Regions from separate parts of the Variovorax sp. 01N425 genome, predicted to be linked through region 2. Evidence: predicted binding sites of a transcription regulator. Region 2 holds the regulator's gene; the other holds the start of a gene.
The links. Region 2 encodes LexA, which represses DNA repair genes until DNA is damaged. Its sites were predicted from a motif close to ACTGTATNNNNATACAGT; they were not measured.

Region 1: the regulator LexA is predicted to act here: its motif matches at 5,253-5,270, upstream of AC1DSC_RS22105 (DNA topoisomerase IV subunit B).

Annotation. Positions count from the first base shown of each region.
Region 1 covers NZ_JBFTRJ010000012.1:171,255-178,987, reverse strand. The annotation lists gene AC1DSC_RS22140 (hypothetical protein) at 1-88, shown strand, start outside; gene AC1DSC_RS22135 (MBL fold metallo-hydrolase) at 170-946, opposite strand; gene bamC (outer membrane protein assembly factor BamC) at 952-2,046, opposite strand; gene dapA (4-hydroxy-tetrahydrodipicolinate synthase) at 2,192-3,118, opposite strand; gene AC1DSC_RS22120 (class I SAM-dependent methyltransferase) at 3,162-3,731, opposite strand; gene AC1DSC_RS22115 (hypothetical protein) at 3,737-3,877, opposite strand; gene AC1DSC_RS22110 (MFS transporter) at 3,901-5,124, opposite strand; gene AC1DSC_RS22105 (DNA topoisomerase IV subunit B) at 5,303-7,300, shown strand; gene AC1DSC_RS22100 (lytic transglycosylase domain-containing protein) at 7,327-7,733, shown strand, end outside.
Region 2 covers NZ_JBFTRJ010000020.1:107,743-115,475, reverse strand. The annotation lists gene kdsB (3-deoxy-manno-octulosonate cytidylyltransferase) at 1-587, shown strand, start outside; gene adk (adenylate kinase) at 724-1,380, shown strand; gene AC1DSC_RS28640 (asparaginase) at 1,408-2,397, opposite strand; gene lexA (transcriptional repressor LexA) at 2,471-3,154, shown strand; gene AC1DSC_RS28630 (hypothetical protein) at 3,283-3,651, shown strand; gene AC1DSC_RS28625 (D-2-hydroxyacid dehydrogenase family protein) at 3,743-4,750, shown strand; gene AC1DSC_RS28620 (MFS transporter) at 4,755-5,915, shown strand; gene AC1DSC_RS28615 (3-hydroxyacyl-CoA dehydrogenase) at 6,049-7,569, shown strand; gene AC1DSC_RS28610 (oxepin-CoA hydrolase, alternative type) at 7,605-7,733, shown strand, end outside.

The DNA.
Region 1 (7,733 bases), on a different contig from region 2:
CACGCCTTCGCCGGGTGCATCCTCGGCGCTGGACGCCGCCAATGCCGCGACCGAGGCCGCCAAGAAGAACGAAGCGCCGAAGCAATAGACCCGGGTGTTCGTTCACCCAGCAAAAAGCCGCCTGGTGGCGGCTTTTTGCATGGGGGCGCGCAACAGCAACGCCGCGCGATCACACGTCCAGCCAGGGCGAGCCTTCCGACGCACTGGCCGTGAGCATCTCGGCCTCGTGCCCGCCGAGGGCTTCGGCCATCAGGCGCCGCACGATGTCGGGACGGTTGTTCTGCTCGCTCAGATGGGCCGCGACCACGTGGCGCAGGCCGTCGTGGCGCACCGCGCGTGCGATTTCCGCGGCCGCATCGTTCGACAGGTGTCCGTGCCTGCCGCCAACGCGCAGCTTCAGGAAGGCCGGATAGGCCGAATTGGCGAGCAGTTCGCTGTCGTGGTTGAACTCGAGCAGCAGCGCATGCACGCCGCTCAGGCGGGCCAGCACATGCGCGGTGGCATGGCCGAGGTCGGTCAGCACGCCCAGCGTGCGCGCGCCGTCGGAGCAGCGAAGCTGCAGCGGCTCGCGCGCATCGTGCGGCACGGTGAAAGGCCGCACCGCGATGTCGCCGACCGCAAACTCGGCATCGTCCCGCGCCAGGTTGAGCCGGCCTTCGAAATCGCGGGCCCCGGTGGCCAGCCAGGTGCCTTCGCTCATCCAGACGGGAATGCGGCTGCGCCGCGACAGCGAGTGGGCGCAGCCGATGTGGTCGCCGTGCTCGTGGGTGATGAAGACCGCGTCGATGTCGCCGGCTTCGAGGCCGGCCTTGGCAAGCCGAATATCGAGTTGCCGCAGGCCGAAGCCGCAGTCGACCAGGAGCCGCGAAGTGCGCCCGCCGCTGGTGGATTCCACCAGCGCGGCGTTGCCCGTGCTGCCGCTGCCGAGGCTTCGGAAGCGGAGCATGCGGCTTACTTCAGGTCGTCGGCGATGACCTGGACGATGCGCTGCGCGTTCGCCGAGGTTTCGGGCGCGCCGTTCGCGTTCAGCACCGAGACCGTGGTGCTCTCGCCCTGGCCGCCCTTCACGAGGATGCGGAACTTGATCGGTGCTTCGTTCTTCTCGGAGCTGCCGAACAGCTTGCCGAAGAAGCCGGGCTCCTTCTTGTCGGGGTTCGGGGTCACGTAGCGCACGTAGTAGATGCCGGCGCTGCGGTCGCGGTCCTCCACGGTGAAGCCGGTGCGGTCGAGCGCCAGGCCCACGCGGCGCCATGCGCGGTCGAAACCTTCGTTGATCTGCACGACCGGCTGGCCGCTCACGTTGGCGACGGTCGCGGTCTTGGAGGGCGCCGTGGTGGCGGCCAGGATCTTCGACTGCTCTTGCGTCACGCCGAGCTTGACCATCAGGCGGCGCAGGAACTCGGTCTCGAGCTCAGGATCGCTCGGACGCGGCTGCCACACGGTCTGGTCCTGGCGGCTGTTGTTGTAGACCTCCTGCATGCCGCGGTGGCTGATGAAGATCTCGGTGCCCGTGGGCGTGCGCTCCAGGCGCGTGCGGAAGCGGTCGAGCTCGCCGGTCGAGTAGACCGAGTCGACCAGCTTGCCCAGCGTGCCGCGGATGATGTCCTGCGGCAGCTTGGCGCGGTTCTCGGCCCAGTCGGTTTCCATGATGCCGAGGTTGCGCTGCTCGGTGGTCAGGAGGAAGCCGCTTTCCTGCCAGAAGTCCTTCACCGGATCCCAGAGCTGGTCGGGCGAGCGGTTGATGACGATCCAGCGCTGCGTGCCCGAGCGCTCCATGCGCACGTCGCCGATGTTGGCCACCGCGGTGGGAATGCCCGGCGCATTGGCGGCACCGGCCTGGTAGGCGTTGGCCGTGACCGCACCGCCCGGCACCGCATAGCGGTTCTCGCGCGAGAGCTGCGACAGGTCGGGCGGGACTTCGAGCGTCGGGGCCTTGCCGGCGCTCTTGTAGTCGATCTTGTCGCTCTCGAGAACGGAGCAGGCGGCGAGGCTGACAACGAGGGTGGCCAGCAATGCAGCTCGCGAAATGTGCGAAAGGTTCTTCAACGTCGTCTTCCTTGTTGGAATGGGTTCGGTCAATCTGTGGGCCGCTTTGCCCGCACTCTCTGAGCACGGTTCAGGCAAAAGGTTGCGTAACCTCGATGCGGCAGGGGAAAGCGATGGGAGGTGTCGGGAAGAAAAGCGGGGAGGGTCAGCCCTTGAGCAGGCCGGTGGCGCGCAAGGCAGCCTCGACCACGGGCCGGTTCGTTTCCGCCAGCTCGGTGAGCGGCAGCCGCAATGCGCCGCCGCACAGCCCGAGCCTGGACATGGCCCACTTCAGCGGGATCGGGTTGGGCTCCACGAACAGGTGGCGGTGCAGCGGCATCAGCTCGAACTGGATCTGCATCGCGCGGCGTACATCGCCTGCGATGGCCGCCACGCACAGCTCGTGCATCTTGCGCGGCGCGATGTTGGCCGTGACGCTGATGTTGCCCTGGCCGCCGCAGAGCATGAGGGCGACTGCAGTGGGGTCGTCGCCCGAATAGACGGCAAAGTTCTTGGGCAGGTCGCGGATGAGCCACTGCGCGCGCTCGATGTTGCCGGTGGCTTCCTTGATGCCGATGATGCCCGGCACCTGCGCGAGGCGCAGCACGGTGTCGTGCGCCATATCGGCCACGGTGCGGCCCGGCACGTTGTACAGCACGGTGGGCAGGTCGCCCACGGCTTCGGCGATGGCCTTGAAGTGCTGGTACTGGCCTTCCTGCGTCGGCTTGTTGTAGTAGGGCACGACCTGCAGCTGCGAATCGGCGCCCACGCCCTTGGCGAACTTGGCGAGCTCGATGGCTTCCTTGGTCGAGTTGGCGCCGCAGCCGGCCATCACGGGCACGCGGCCCTTGGCCTGCTCGACCGCCACGCGGATGATCTCGCAATGCTCTTCCACGTCGACCGTGGGCGATTCGCCGGTGGTGCCGACCACGCCGAGGCAATCGGTGCCTTCGTCGATGTGCCAGTCGATCAGCCGGCGAAGGGCGGGGTAGTCGACACTGCCGTCGTCGTGCATCGGCGTGGCGAGAGCGACGATGCTGCCTGTCAGTTGCTCCAAGGGGAATCTCTCTGTCGGGTGGACGAAAGCGCCGATTCTACTGACTCCGGCATTCCCGGAAACGGCCGCCCCGGCGGGCTCAGTTTCCCTGCAGCAGATGGCGCGGGGGCTGGCCGGCGTCGGCATTGCCGGCGCGGATGGCCGCGATGCGCTGCACGAAGCGCGCCGGTTCGGCAACAAAGCCGTCCTCGTAGGCCACCACGCGCAAATCCTTGCATGCGGCCAGCAGTTCGCCGGGCTGCAGCAGGAAGTCGGGGCGCGAGGGCTTGCCCACCGTCTCGTTGCCGGCCGCGAAGGTTTCGTACAGAAGCACGCCGCCGGGGGCGACCGCGGCCACGATGTCCGCCATGCGCGGGCGCCACAGGTAGTTGGTGACGACCACCGCGCCGAAGGCCTGGCCCGCGAACGGCCAGGGGCCGGCCTCGATGTCGGCGACCAGCACGCGGCCGAAGGCGCCCGCGGCCTCGGCGGCTTCCGCCGAGCGGTCCACGCCCGTCGCCGCATGCCCGCGCGCCGCGAACCACCGCATGTGCCGCCCATGGCCGCAGGCCACGTCGAGCACGGTGGCCCCAGGGGCGAGCAGGTGCGACCACCGCACGATCCATCCCGACGGCTCCGGTCCGCCATGCGAAGGCGCTACATCTTTCATAGCAATCAGAAACAAGACCAGACCTGGTCGACCAGCGTGACCAGGAAATCCGGGTGCACGTAGAGCGCAAAGACGCCGCCCAGCGCCGCCAGCGCGGCGGCCAGCCAGCCGGCGTGCACGAGGCGGTGGCGCATCTGCGGAGTCATGGGGCCATTGTCCACGGCCAGGGTCAGCCGGGCATGGCGGCCGGCCGGCCGCCGCGCGCGATGGCGCTTTCCTTCACCGGCAGGTTGATCAGCGCCGCGAACACGCCCAGCGCGATCGCGATGTACCAGACGATGTCGTAGCTGCCCGTGGTGTCGTACAGGTAGCCGCCCAGCCAGACGCCGATGAACGAGCCGACCTGGTGGCTCAGGAACACGAAGCCGCTGAGCATCGACAGGTGCGCCACGCCGAAGATGCCCGCGATGATCGCGTTGGTGGCGGGTACCGTCGACAGCCAGAGAAAGCCCATGGCCGCCGAGAACACGTACACGCTGAGCGGCGAAATGGGCGCCAGGAGGAACAGCGCGATCGAGACCGCCCGCGCAAAGTAGATGGCCGCCAGGATCTTGCGCTTGGCCAGCTTCTGGCCCAGCAGCCCGACCGTGTAGGTGCCGAACACGTTGAAGAGCCCGATCAGCGCCAGCGCGTAGCCCGCCACCTCGGCTGGCAGGCGCTGGTCGCGCAGGTAGGTCGGCATGTGGATGCCGATGAAGGCGAGCTGGAAGCCGCAGACGAAATACCCCGCCATCAGCAGCCCGAAGCTCGGGTAGCGGAAGGCCTCGCCCACCGCCTGCAGCACCGACTGGTCACGGTGCCCGGCGAGCGCGCCGCGCTGCGGTTCGCGCAGGCCGAAGGCCAGCGGCATGATCACCAGCGCCAGCATCGCCACCGCCGCAAGCGCGCTCTGCCAGCCCAGCTGCCTGATCAAGAGCCCCTCGATCGGCGCCAAAAGGAACTGCCCGAAGGAGCCGGCCGCCGCCGCCACGCCCATGGCCCAGGAGCGCCGCTCGGCCGGGATCTGGCGCCCGATCACGCCGTAGACGACCGCATAGGTGGTGCCGGCTTGCGCCGCGCCGATCAGCACGCCGGCGCTCAGCGTGAACAGCAGCGGCGTGGGCGAATACGCCATGCCCAGCAGGCCCAGCGCATAGAAGGCCGTGCCGGCGATCAGCACCCGGAAGGCGCCGAAGCGATCCGCCACCATGCCCGCGAACACGCCGAAGATGCCCCACGACAGGTTCTGCACGGCCAGCGCGAACGAGAAGGTCTGGCGGCTCCAGTCCTGCGCCTGCGTGATCGGCTGCAGCCAGAGGCCGAAGCCGTGGCGGATGCCCATGGAGAGCGTGACGATCATGGCGCCGCAGATCAGCACCTGCTTGATCGAGAGAGTGGGAGAAGAGGCTTGCATGGCGTCGAATGTAGCGACTGGCCACTTTGGCAGGTGCGCTGGCGGCCAAGGCCATTGATGATTTGTGGCGCCGGCTTTGATGCGCAACAGGCATCAAAGCCCGCGCCCTGCCGTGAACGCGCCGCGTGCCTGTATGGGTATCCAGTTGTTTGGCGGCGACTGACTACAATCCGCCCCCATGGCGACTCCCCCCAAGACTCCCCCCAGTTCATCGTCCGCGTCCTCCGGGTACTCGGAAGGCTCCATCCGCGTGCTCAAGGGCCTGGAGCCCGTGAAGCAGCGCCCGGGCATGTACACCCGGACCGACAACCCGCTGCACGTCATCCAGGAAGTGCTCGACAACGCCGCCGACGAGGCGCTGGCGGGCCACGGCAAGAAGATCAAGGTCACGCTGCATGCCGACAACTCGGTCAGCGTCGAGGACGACGGCCGCGGCATTCCCTTCGGCCTGCATCCTGAAGAAAAAGCCCCCGTGGTCGAACTGGTCTACACCCGGCTGCACGCCGGCGGCAAGTTCGACAAGGGCTCGGGCGGCGCCTACAGCTTCTCGGGCGGCCTGCACGGCGTGGGCGTGTCGGTGACCAACGCGCTGTCGAAGCGGCTCGAAGTCACGACCCACCGCGAAGGCTCGGTCGCCAGGCTGGCCTTCAGCGGCGGCGACGTGATCGAGCCGCTGCAGGTGCGCAAGCTCGAAGCCGGCGAGCGCAAGCAGGGCACCACCGTGCGCGCCTGGCCCGACGCCAAGTATTTCGAGACCGCCGCGCTGCCGATGGCCGAGCTCACCCACCTCTTGCGCAGCAAGGCCGTGCTGATGCCGGGCGTGAGCGTCACGCTCACGGTCGAGAAGACCAAGGAAACCCAGCAGTGGCTCTACAAGGGCGGCCTGAGCGACTACCTGATGCAGACGCTCAACGGCGACCCCGTGATCCCGCTGTTCGAAGGCAGCGGCCACGCCGACAAGAACGCCGACAACTTCGCCGAGGGCGAGGGCGCCGACTGGTGCGTGGCCTTCACCGAAGACGGCCAGCCGGTGCGCGAGAGCTACGTCAACCTGATTCCCACCAGCGCCGGCGGCACGCACGAGAGCGGCCTGCGCGACGGCCTGTTCACCGCGGTGAAGGGCTTCATCGAGCTGCACTCGCTGCTGCCCAAGGGCGTGAAGCTGCTGCCCGAGGACGTGTTCGCACGCGCCTCGTACGTGCTGAGCGCCAAGGTGCTCGACCCCCAGTTCCAGGGCCAGATCAAGGAACGCCTCAATTCGCGCGATGCCGTGCGCCTGGTGTCGAGCTTCGTGCGACCGGCGCTCGAGCTCTGGCTCAACCAGCACGTCGACTACGGCCGCAGGCTTGCCGAGCTGGCCATCAAGGCCGCGCAGACGCGCCAGCGCGCCGGCCAGAAGGTCGAGAAGCGCAAGGGCTCCGGCGTGGCCGTGCTGCCCGGCAAGCTGACCGATTGCGAGAGCAAGGACATCAGCCACAACGAAGTCTTCCTGGTCGAGGGCGACTCCGCCGGCGGCAGCGCCAAGATGGGCCGCGACAAGGAAAGCCAGGCCATCCTGCCGCTGCGCGGCAAGGTGCTCAACACCTGGGAAGTGGAGCGCGACCGGCTGTTCGCCAACACCGAAATCCACGACATCTCGGTGGCCGTGGGCGTCGATCCGCACGGCCCCACCGATTCGCCCGACATGAGCGGCCTGCGCTACGGCAAGATCTGCATCCTCTCGGATGCCGACGTGGACGGCTCGCACATCCAGGTGCTGCTGCTCACGCTGTTCTTCCGCCACTTTCCGAAACTCATCGAAGCCGGCCACGTGTATGTCGCAAAGCCGCCGCTGTTCCGCGTCGATGCGCCTGCGCGCGGCAAGAAGCCGGCCTCCAAGGTCTATGCGCTCGACGAGGGCGAACTCACGGCCACGCTCGACAAATTGCGTAAAGATGGCGTGCGCGAAGGCGCCTGGAGCATCAGCCGCTTCAAGGGCCTGGGCGAAATGAGCGCGGAACAATTGTGGGAAACCACGCTCAATCCCGATACCCGACGCCTGATGAAGGTGCAATTGGGGCGCTTCGACTTCAGCTCCACCCAGGGCGAGATCACCAAGCTCATGGGCAAGGGCGAGGCAGCCGCCCGGCGCGAACTGATGGAACTGCGCGCCGACGATGTCGACATCGATGTTTGACCACCCTCGTGAAAATTCCAGATTTCATGCGTCCGTTGCTCCTGGCCCTGCTGCTGTGCGCGCAGCAGGGGCTCGCGCACGCCGCTGACGTCTACGGCTACATCGACAGCAAGGGCGTGGCGCACTTCGCGTCGGAAAAGATCGACGAGCGCTACCAGGTCTTCTTTCGCCGCGGCCAGAGCTTCGACACCGCGCAGGGCCTGGCGCCGTTCGCGCGCGGCGGGCGCAAGCTCGATGGAAAGGTGCCGCAGGCCTCGCAAACCCTGCTGGCGCTGTTCGAAGCCTCGCCAAGCTACAAGACCGCCAAGGCCGCGCTGCGCGATGCGTCGAACAAGCATTCGATCGACTACGAACTGCTGCAGGCACTGATCGCCACCGAATCGGGCTTCGATGCCCAGGCCGTTTCGCCCAAGGGCGCGATGGGGCTCATGCA
Region 2 (7,733 bases):
TGGAAGCCATCCTGACCCGCCAGGACCACCCGAGCGGCTCCGACCGCCTGGCCGAAGCCTGCGAGCAACTGGGGCTGGACGGCAGCGACATCATCGTCAATGTCCAGGGCGACGAGCCGCTGATCGACCCTGCGCTCATCGACGCCGTGGCCTCCGCGCTGGCCGCCCACCCGGAAGCCGCCATGAGCACCGCGGCCCACGAGATCGACTCGCTCGACGACTTCCTGAACCCGAACGTGGTGAAGGCGGTGCTCGATGCGCAGGGCAATGCGCTGTACTTCAGCCGCGCGCCCATTCCGTGGTGGCGCGACGGTTCCGCCAACGGTGCGCCGCCTTCCGTGCTGCCCGCACCGGCGCCGCTGCGGCACATCGGCATCTATGGCTACCGCGCCGGCTTCGTGCGCAGCTTTCCTTCGCTGGCACCCGCACCCGTCGAGGCCACCGAAGCGCTCGAACAACTGCGCGCGCTGTGGCACGGGCATCGCATCGCGGTGCACGTCAGCCATGTCGCGCCGGGGCCTGGCGTCGATACTCCCGCAGACCTCGAGCGCGTGCGCGCGGTCTTCGCCGCCGATCCGGCGCGCTGAAAAAGTGCGCTGCTGCGAGGGCGGCAGCGGAAATTCTTCACGCTGTCGCATGCTATCCTCGACGCAATTCCGCCTTGCCCCGCTCCCGGGCTGACGCTGGGCGCGACACAAGATCGAAGAACCCTCCGAGGACACCATGAGACTAATTTTGCTGGGCGCGCCCGGGGCGGGCAAAGGCACGCAAGCAGCCTTCATCTGCCAGAAATACGGCATTCCTCAGATTTCGACCGGCGACATGCTGCGCGCCGCCGTCAAGGCCGGCACCCCGCTCGGGCAGCAGGCCAAGGCCGTCATGGAGTCCGGCGGGCTCGTGAGCGACGACCTGATCATCAACCTTGTGAAGGAACGCATCGCGCAGCCCGATTGCGCCGGCGGTTTCCTGTTCGACGGCTTCCCGCGCACCATTCCGCAGGCCGACGCCATGAAGGCGGCCGGCGTCAAGCTCGACTACGTGCTCGAAATCGACGTGCCGTTCAGCGACATCATCGAACGCATGAGCGGCCGCCGCTCGCATCCTGCGTCGGGCCGTACCTACCACGTCAAGTTCAATCCGCCCAAGGTCGAAGGCAAGGACGACATCACGGGCGAAGACCTGATCCAGCGCAAGGACGACGAGGAAGAAACCGTGCGCAAGCGGCTCGAGGTCTACAGCCAGCAGACGCGTCCGCTGGTCGACTACTACTCGGCCTGGGCCAAGGCCGATCCGGCCTCGGCGCCGAAGTACCGCGCCATCCAGGGCGTGGGCAGCGTCGAAGAGATCAAGCAGCGCGCACTCGCGGCCCTCAGCAGCTGAATCTCGTCGGCTGCGCGCGGCCGCCGTTCAGGCGGCCACCGTTTCCATCAGTTCCAGCATCAGCGCGATGCGCGCCTTGACGGGCGTGAGCGCACCGGCGTCCCGCAGCGGATCGCCGGACTTCGGCAGGATGCGTCCGTTTGCGCAGCGGGTGGCACGCAGCACCGCCACGCCGGCATCCTGAGCCCGCAGCGCCGCAGCCTCCAGCGCATGGTGCACCGTGCCATTGCCGGTCGCGGCCACGACCAGCCCGCGAACCGGCTCGGCAACGCCCGATGCCCGCTCCTGCAGCAGCAGGTCGACGAGCGCGCCGCTTGCACCCGCATGGCTGGTGACGATCTCGACCCGGGGCCAGCGCACCGCCGCGCCTGCCTTTGGCTCAGGAATTTTCGGGACCGCGCCCATCGGCTGCGGCCAGTCGCGCAGGCGCCGCACTGCCCCCTCTTCCACATAGCCGACCGGCCCGGCATCGCCCGATGAAAACGCGTCGGGGCGGTAGGTGTGCACCTTCTGCACATCGAGCGCGCCGTGGATGGCACCCGCGCAGACCACCGTCACGCCGTGCGCCGCCGGCGTGGCCGCCACGGCGATGGCATCGCGCAGGTTCTGCGGACCGTCGGGCGAAAGCGAACTGGCCGGGCGCATGGCGCAGGTCAGCACCACGGGCTTGCCGGCCGCAAGCACCGCCTGGAGGAAGAAAGCCGTTTCCTCGATGGTGTCGGTGCCGTGCGTGATCACCACGCCCGCCACGTCGGCCTCGGCCAGCCAGGAGGCGCAGCGCCTGGCGAGCTGCAGCCAGACGTCGAAAGCCATGTCCTTGCTGTCGAGCTGCGCCACCTGCTCCGCCACGAGCGCCAGCCCTGCGGGCGCATCGATGCCGCCGAGCAGGTCCGCCACACCCACTTCTCCGGCGGTGTAGCCTATGTTGTCGGCACCGCTCGCGGCCCGGCCTGCGATGGTGCCGCCGGTGCCCAGGACCACGATGCGCCGCAGGCCGGAGGAAAGGGAATTAACCATGGGTTGCCAACTTTTAAAAACTGGTTAAAAATACAGGTACTGGATATTCAGCCAGTGCCGCAAGGAACCACATATGCAGTTCGCCGTGAAGCTTACCGCCCGCCAGCAGCAGATCCTGGACTTGATCCAGAGCGCCATCGCCCGTACCGGCGCGCCGCCTACGCGGGCCGAAATCGCCAATGAGCTGGGTTTCAAGTCGGCCAATGCCGCCGAGGAGCACCTGCAGGCCCTGGCCCGCAAGGGCGTGATCGAACTCGTGAGCGGCACTTCGCGCGGCATCCGGCTCAAGGGCGACGCGCTGCGTTCGCTCAACGAGTCGCGCCACCGCGAAGGCGGCCAGTTCTCCCTCTCGCTGCCCGGCATGTCGCAGCTCGCGCTGCCCCTCATCGGCCGTGTGGCGGCGGGCTCGCCAATCCTCGCGCAAGAGCACGTCGACCAGACCTACTACGTCGAGAACACGCTGTTCCAGCGCCAGCCCGACTACCTGCTCAAGGTGCGCGGCATGTCCATGCGCGATGCCGGCATCATGGACGGCGACCTGCTCGCGGTCCAGGCCACCAAGGAGGCGCGCAACGGCCAGATCGTGGTGGCACGCCTGGGCGACGAGGTCACGGTCAAGCGCCTCAAGCGCAACAAGCAGGTCATCGAGCTGCACGCTGAAAACCCCGACTACCCGACCATCGTGGTCCAGCCCGGCGAGCCCTTCGAGATCGAAGGCCTGGCGGTGGGCCTCATCCGCAACACCATGCTGATGTAGGCCGCGCGGCCTGCACCCCATCCGGCCGCAACAGGTGGCGGGCGTATGGCGCTTTGTCGCCATCACCCTGTTGCGTCCATTCAAAGAAATCCTGCCTGTGTTCAACCTCAGACTTTTTTGGAGTTCACATGGGAATCGCCCTCCTCGCCATCGCTGATTTGTGGATGCCGCTGCAATCGCTTGCAAGCCGGCTGCTGCCAGCGCGCCGCCCGGCCCGTCGCGACGCCGCCGGCACATCCGCCGGGTTGCGCTACGTCGCGGTCCGGCCGGCCTGCACGGCCCGCGCGCAGGCGGCAGCGCCCAGCGCAGCGCCGGCGCCCGTGCGGCCGCTGCGCGTCATCCGGGTGGTCGACGGCCGCCAAGGCGACAAACGCAGCACCAACCGCATGGTGATCTCGGGCCGCATGGCCGATGTCTGCGCCGAGCTCGACCGGCTGGCGGCACTCGAGGCGATGGAAGCCATCAGCCCCTCGCCCCGCTCCACCCAGCTGCACTGAACCCGTGCACCCCCGGTGACCGCTACCCGGGGTGGGTATCCAAACGTTCACACGCGCGCCATGCCAATGCTGCGAGGCACAATGGCACGCCATGAACATTGTGATCCTCGACGATTACCAGGACGCCGTGCGCAAGCTGCGCTGCGCCGCCAAGCTGGACGCGTATGCAGCCAAGGTCTACACCAACACGGTCAAGGGCATCGGGCAGCTCTCGGTGCGGCTGAAGGATGCCGACGTGATCGTGCTGATCCGCGAGCGCACCCACATCTCTCGCCAGCTGATCGAAAAGCTCCCCAAGCTCAAGCTCATTTCGCAGACCGGGCGCGTGGGCGGCCATATCGATGTCACGGCCTGCACGGAGCGCGGCGTGGCGGTGGCCGAGGGCACCGGCTCGCCGCAGGCGCCTGCCGAGCTGACCTGGGCACTGATCATGGCGGCCATGCGCCGCCTGCCGCAGTACATCAGCAACCTCAAGCACGGGGCCTGGCAGCAATCGGGGCTCAAGTCGGCCTCCATGCCGCCCAATTTCGGGCTGGGCTCGGTGCTCAAGGGCAAGACGCTCTGCATCTGGGGCTACGGCCGCATCGGCCAGCTGGTGGCGCGCTACGGACAGGCCTTCGGCATGCAGGTGGTGATCTGGGGGCGCGAGGCAAGCTGTGCCAAGGCACGCTCCGACGGCTTCCAGGTGGCGCAGAACCGCCACGAGTTCTTCGCCGCGGCCGACGTGCTGTCGGTGCATCTGCGGCTCAACGAGGAAACCACCGGTCTGGTCAAGCTCGAGGATCTTTCGCGCATGAAGCCGACCGCGCTCTTCGTCAACACCTCGCGCGCCGAACTGGTCGAGGCCGATGCGCTGCTTGCTGCGCTCAACCGCGGCCGGCCCGGACTGGCGGCGGTCGACGTGTTCGAGAGCGAGCCGCCGCTGCAGGGCCATGCGCTGCTGCGGCTGGAGAACTGCATCTGCACGCCGCACATCGGCTATGTCGAGCAGGACAGCTACGAAAGCTATTTCGGCCAGGCTTTCGACAATGTCGTGAGCTTCATCAAGGGCAACCCCACCAACATCGTGAACCCCGGCGCGCTGCAGGTTCGCCGGTGAATCCATGAGCCGCCGGGCCGCGCCCCGGGGCGCACTGTGGGCCTTGCTGGCCGGCAATTTCGTGATCGGCACGGGCGTGATGGTGGTGCCCGGCACGCTCAATGAAATCAGCGCGTCGCTGTCTGTCTCTGTGGCGACTGCGGGCCAGCTGATCACGGTGGCCGCGGTCGTGATGTGCCTGGGCGCGCCGCTGCTGGCGGCAGCTGTCGCAGGCTGGGACCGCCGCCAGCTGCTCGCCCTCACCCTGCTCTGGTACGCGGCCGGGCATGCCATTGCGGCGCTGATGCCGAGCTTCGGTGCCCTGCTGCCGGTGCGCATGCTCACGGTGGTGGCGCCCGCCATCTTCACGCCCCAGGCTGCGGCCTGCGCCGGCATGCTGGTGCCGCCGGAGCATCGCGGCCGCGCCGTGACTTTCGTCTTCCTGGGCTGGTCGCTGGCCTCGGTGCTCGGGCTGCCCATCGGTGCGCTGGTGGGCGGCCATCTCGGCTGGCGCATGGCTTTCGGAGCGATCGCGCTGCTGAGCATCGCCAGTGCGGCATCGATCTGGCTGACCCTGCCGCAGGGCATCCGCCCCGCGGCGCTGACGGCGGCCGCCTGGGCGCGCGTGCTGCGCAGCCCGGTGCTGATGGGCATCGTCTCGGTCACAGCGCTGCAGGGGGCTGGCCAGTTCGTGCTGTTCAGCTATTTCGGGCCGATCCTGAAGCGGGACTTCGGCGCGGACCCCACCATGCTGAGCCTGATGTGGGCGCTGTTCGGCGTGTTCGGCCTTGCGGGCAACATGCTCGTGAGCCGGTTCATCGACCGCGTGGGCGCGGGCCGCATGGTGCTGCTGACGAGTTCGCTGATCGCGCTGAGCCTCTTCCTTTGGCCATGGGCCGGTACGCTGCCGTGGCTGGCGGCGGTGCTCGTGCCCTGGGGGCTGGGCTGCTTCGCGACCAATTCGGCGCAGCAGGCGCGGCTGGTCGGCCTGGCCCCCGCGCTCGCGCCGGGCTCGGTGGCGCTGAACAGTTCCGGCATCTATGTCGGCCAGGCGGTGGGTGCCGGGCTGGGTGGATGGCTGCTTGCCAACGACGCGGTCGCGTGGATGAACTGGGCCGGTTTTGCCCTGCTGCTCGCGGCCATCGGCCTGAGCGTGGCCATCGACCGCAGCCGCCGGCCGGCCTGACCGCGCGGCGGCCCCGCGTAAAACCCGGCATGCCCCTGCGGCCGATGGCTGCAAAATCGAAGGCTGCGCAAACTCCGGGCCCGGTGCCTGCAGGCGGCCCCGGACACCCTCCAACCAGCGAAGATCTTTTCCAATGACAGTCAACTACACCCGGATCGGCGTCGTCGGCGCCGGCGCCATGGGCCGAGGCATCGCACAGATCGCGGCCCAGGCGGGCAGCGAAGTGCTGCTGCTCGACAGTTTTGCAGGTGCCGCCGAACGCGGGCGCGAAGCCCTCGCGGCCCAATGGAACAAGCTGCACGAGAAGGGCAAGATCGACGCCGCGGCGCGCGATGCGCAAATCGCCCGCGTGAAGGCGGTCGACTCGGTCGGGGCACTGGCCCAGTGCGACCTGGTCATCGAAGCGGTGGTCGAAGACCTCGAAGTCAAGCGCAAGCTGTTCCGCGAACTCGAAACAGTGGTCGCGCCCACGACCACGCTGGCCACCAACACCTCGTCGCTGTCGGTCACGGCCATTGCGGCCGGGCTCGCGCATCCGGAGCGCGTGGCGGGCTTTCACTTCTTCAACCCGGTGCCGCTGATGAAGGTGGTCGAGGTGGTGGCCGGCTTCAAGACTTCGGCCGAGGTCTGCAAGCAGCTCGCGGGCTATGCGGTGCAGATGGGCCACAGCGCCGTGCAGGCGCAGGACACGCCGGGCTTCATCGTCAACCACGCGGGCCGCGGCTACGGCACGGAAGCACTGCGCATCGTCGGCGAAGGCGTGGCCGATTTCGCCACCATCGACCGCATCCTGAAGGAGCAGGCCGGCTTTCGCCTGGGCCCCTTCGAGCTGATGGACCTGACCGCGCTCGATGTGTCGCATCCGGTGATGGAATCGATCTACCACCAGTACTACGAGGAGCCGCGCTTCCGTCCGAGCGTGATCACCGCCCAGCGGCTGGCGGCCGGCGTGCTGGGCCGCAAGACCAATGAAGGCTTCTACCGCTACAACGACGGCGTGATGCAGCAGCCCGCCGAGCCGGCGGTGCCGGTGGTGGCGGCGATGCCCTCGGTCTGGGTTTCGCCGCGCGCTGCGCGCCGGGCCGAGCTGCTGCGGCTGGTGAACGCACTGGGCGCGCAGATCGACAGCGGCGCCACGGCGGCGCCCACGTCGCTGATCCTGGTGGCCCCGCTGGGCTTCGACGTGACCACGGTGGCCGCGGTCGAGCGGCTGGACGCCACGCGCACGATGGGCATCGACATGCTGATCGACGATGCCGCCACCAAGCGCCGCGTGCTCGCCACCAACCCCGCCACGCGGCGCGACATCCGCGATGCGGCGCATGCGCTCTTCGCGCGCGATGCAAAGGCGGTGAGCGTGATCCGCGACAGCGGCGGCTTCGTGACGCAGCGCGTGATCGGCACCATCGTGAACATTGCCGCCGACATGTGCCAGCAGCGCGTCTGCTCGCCGGCCGACCTCGAAACCGCGGTCCAGCTGGGCCTGGGCTATCCGCGCGGCCCGCTGGCCATGGGCAACCTGTACGGCCCGACCAACATGCTCGAAGTGCTGTTCAACCTGCAGACCGTCTACGGCGATCCGCGCTACCGCCCCAGCCCCTGGCTGCGCCGCCGCGGTGCGATCGGCCTGAGCCTGCTGCACGAAGAAGAATAAGCAGACCAACACCAAAAAACGAAAGCATCACAGCGATGACCGCCGAACTGAAGAGCACCAGCGAGGGACGCACCATGGTGCTGACGATCGCCAACCCGACCCAGCGCAATGCCCTGGGCCCCGAGATCTACGCCGCAGGCATCGAGGCGCTCAACGGCGCCGAG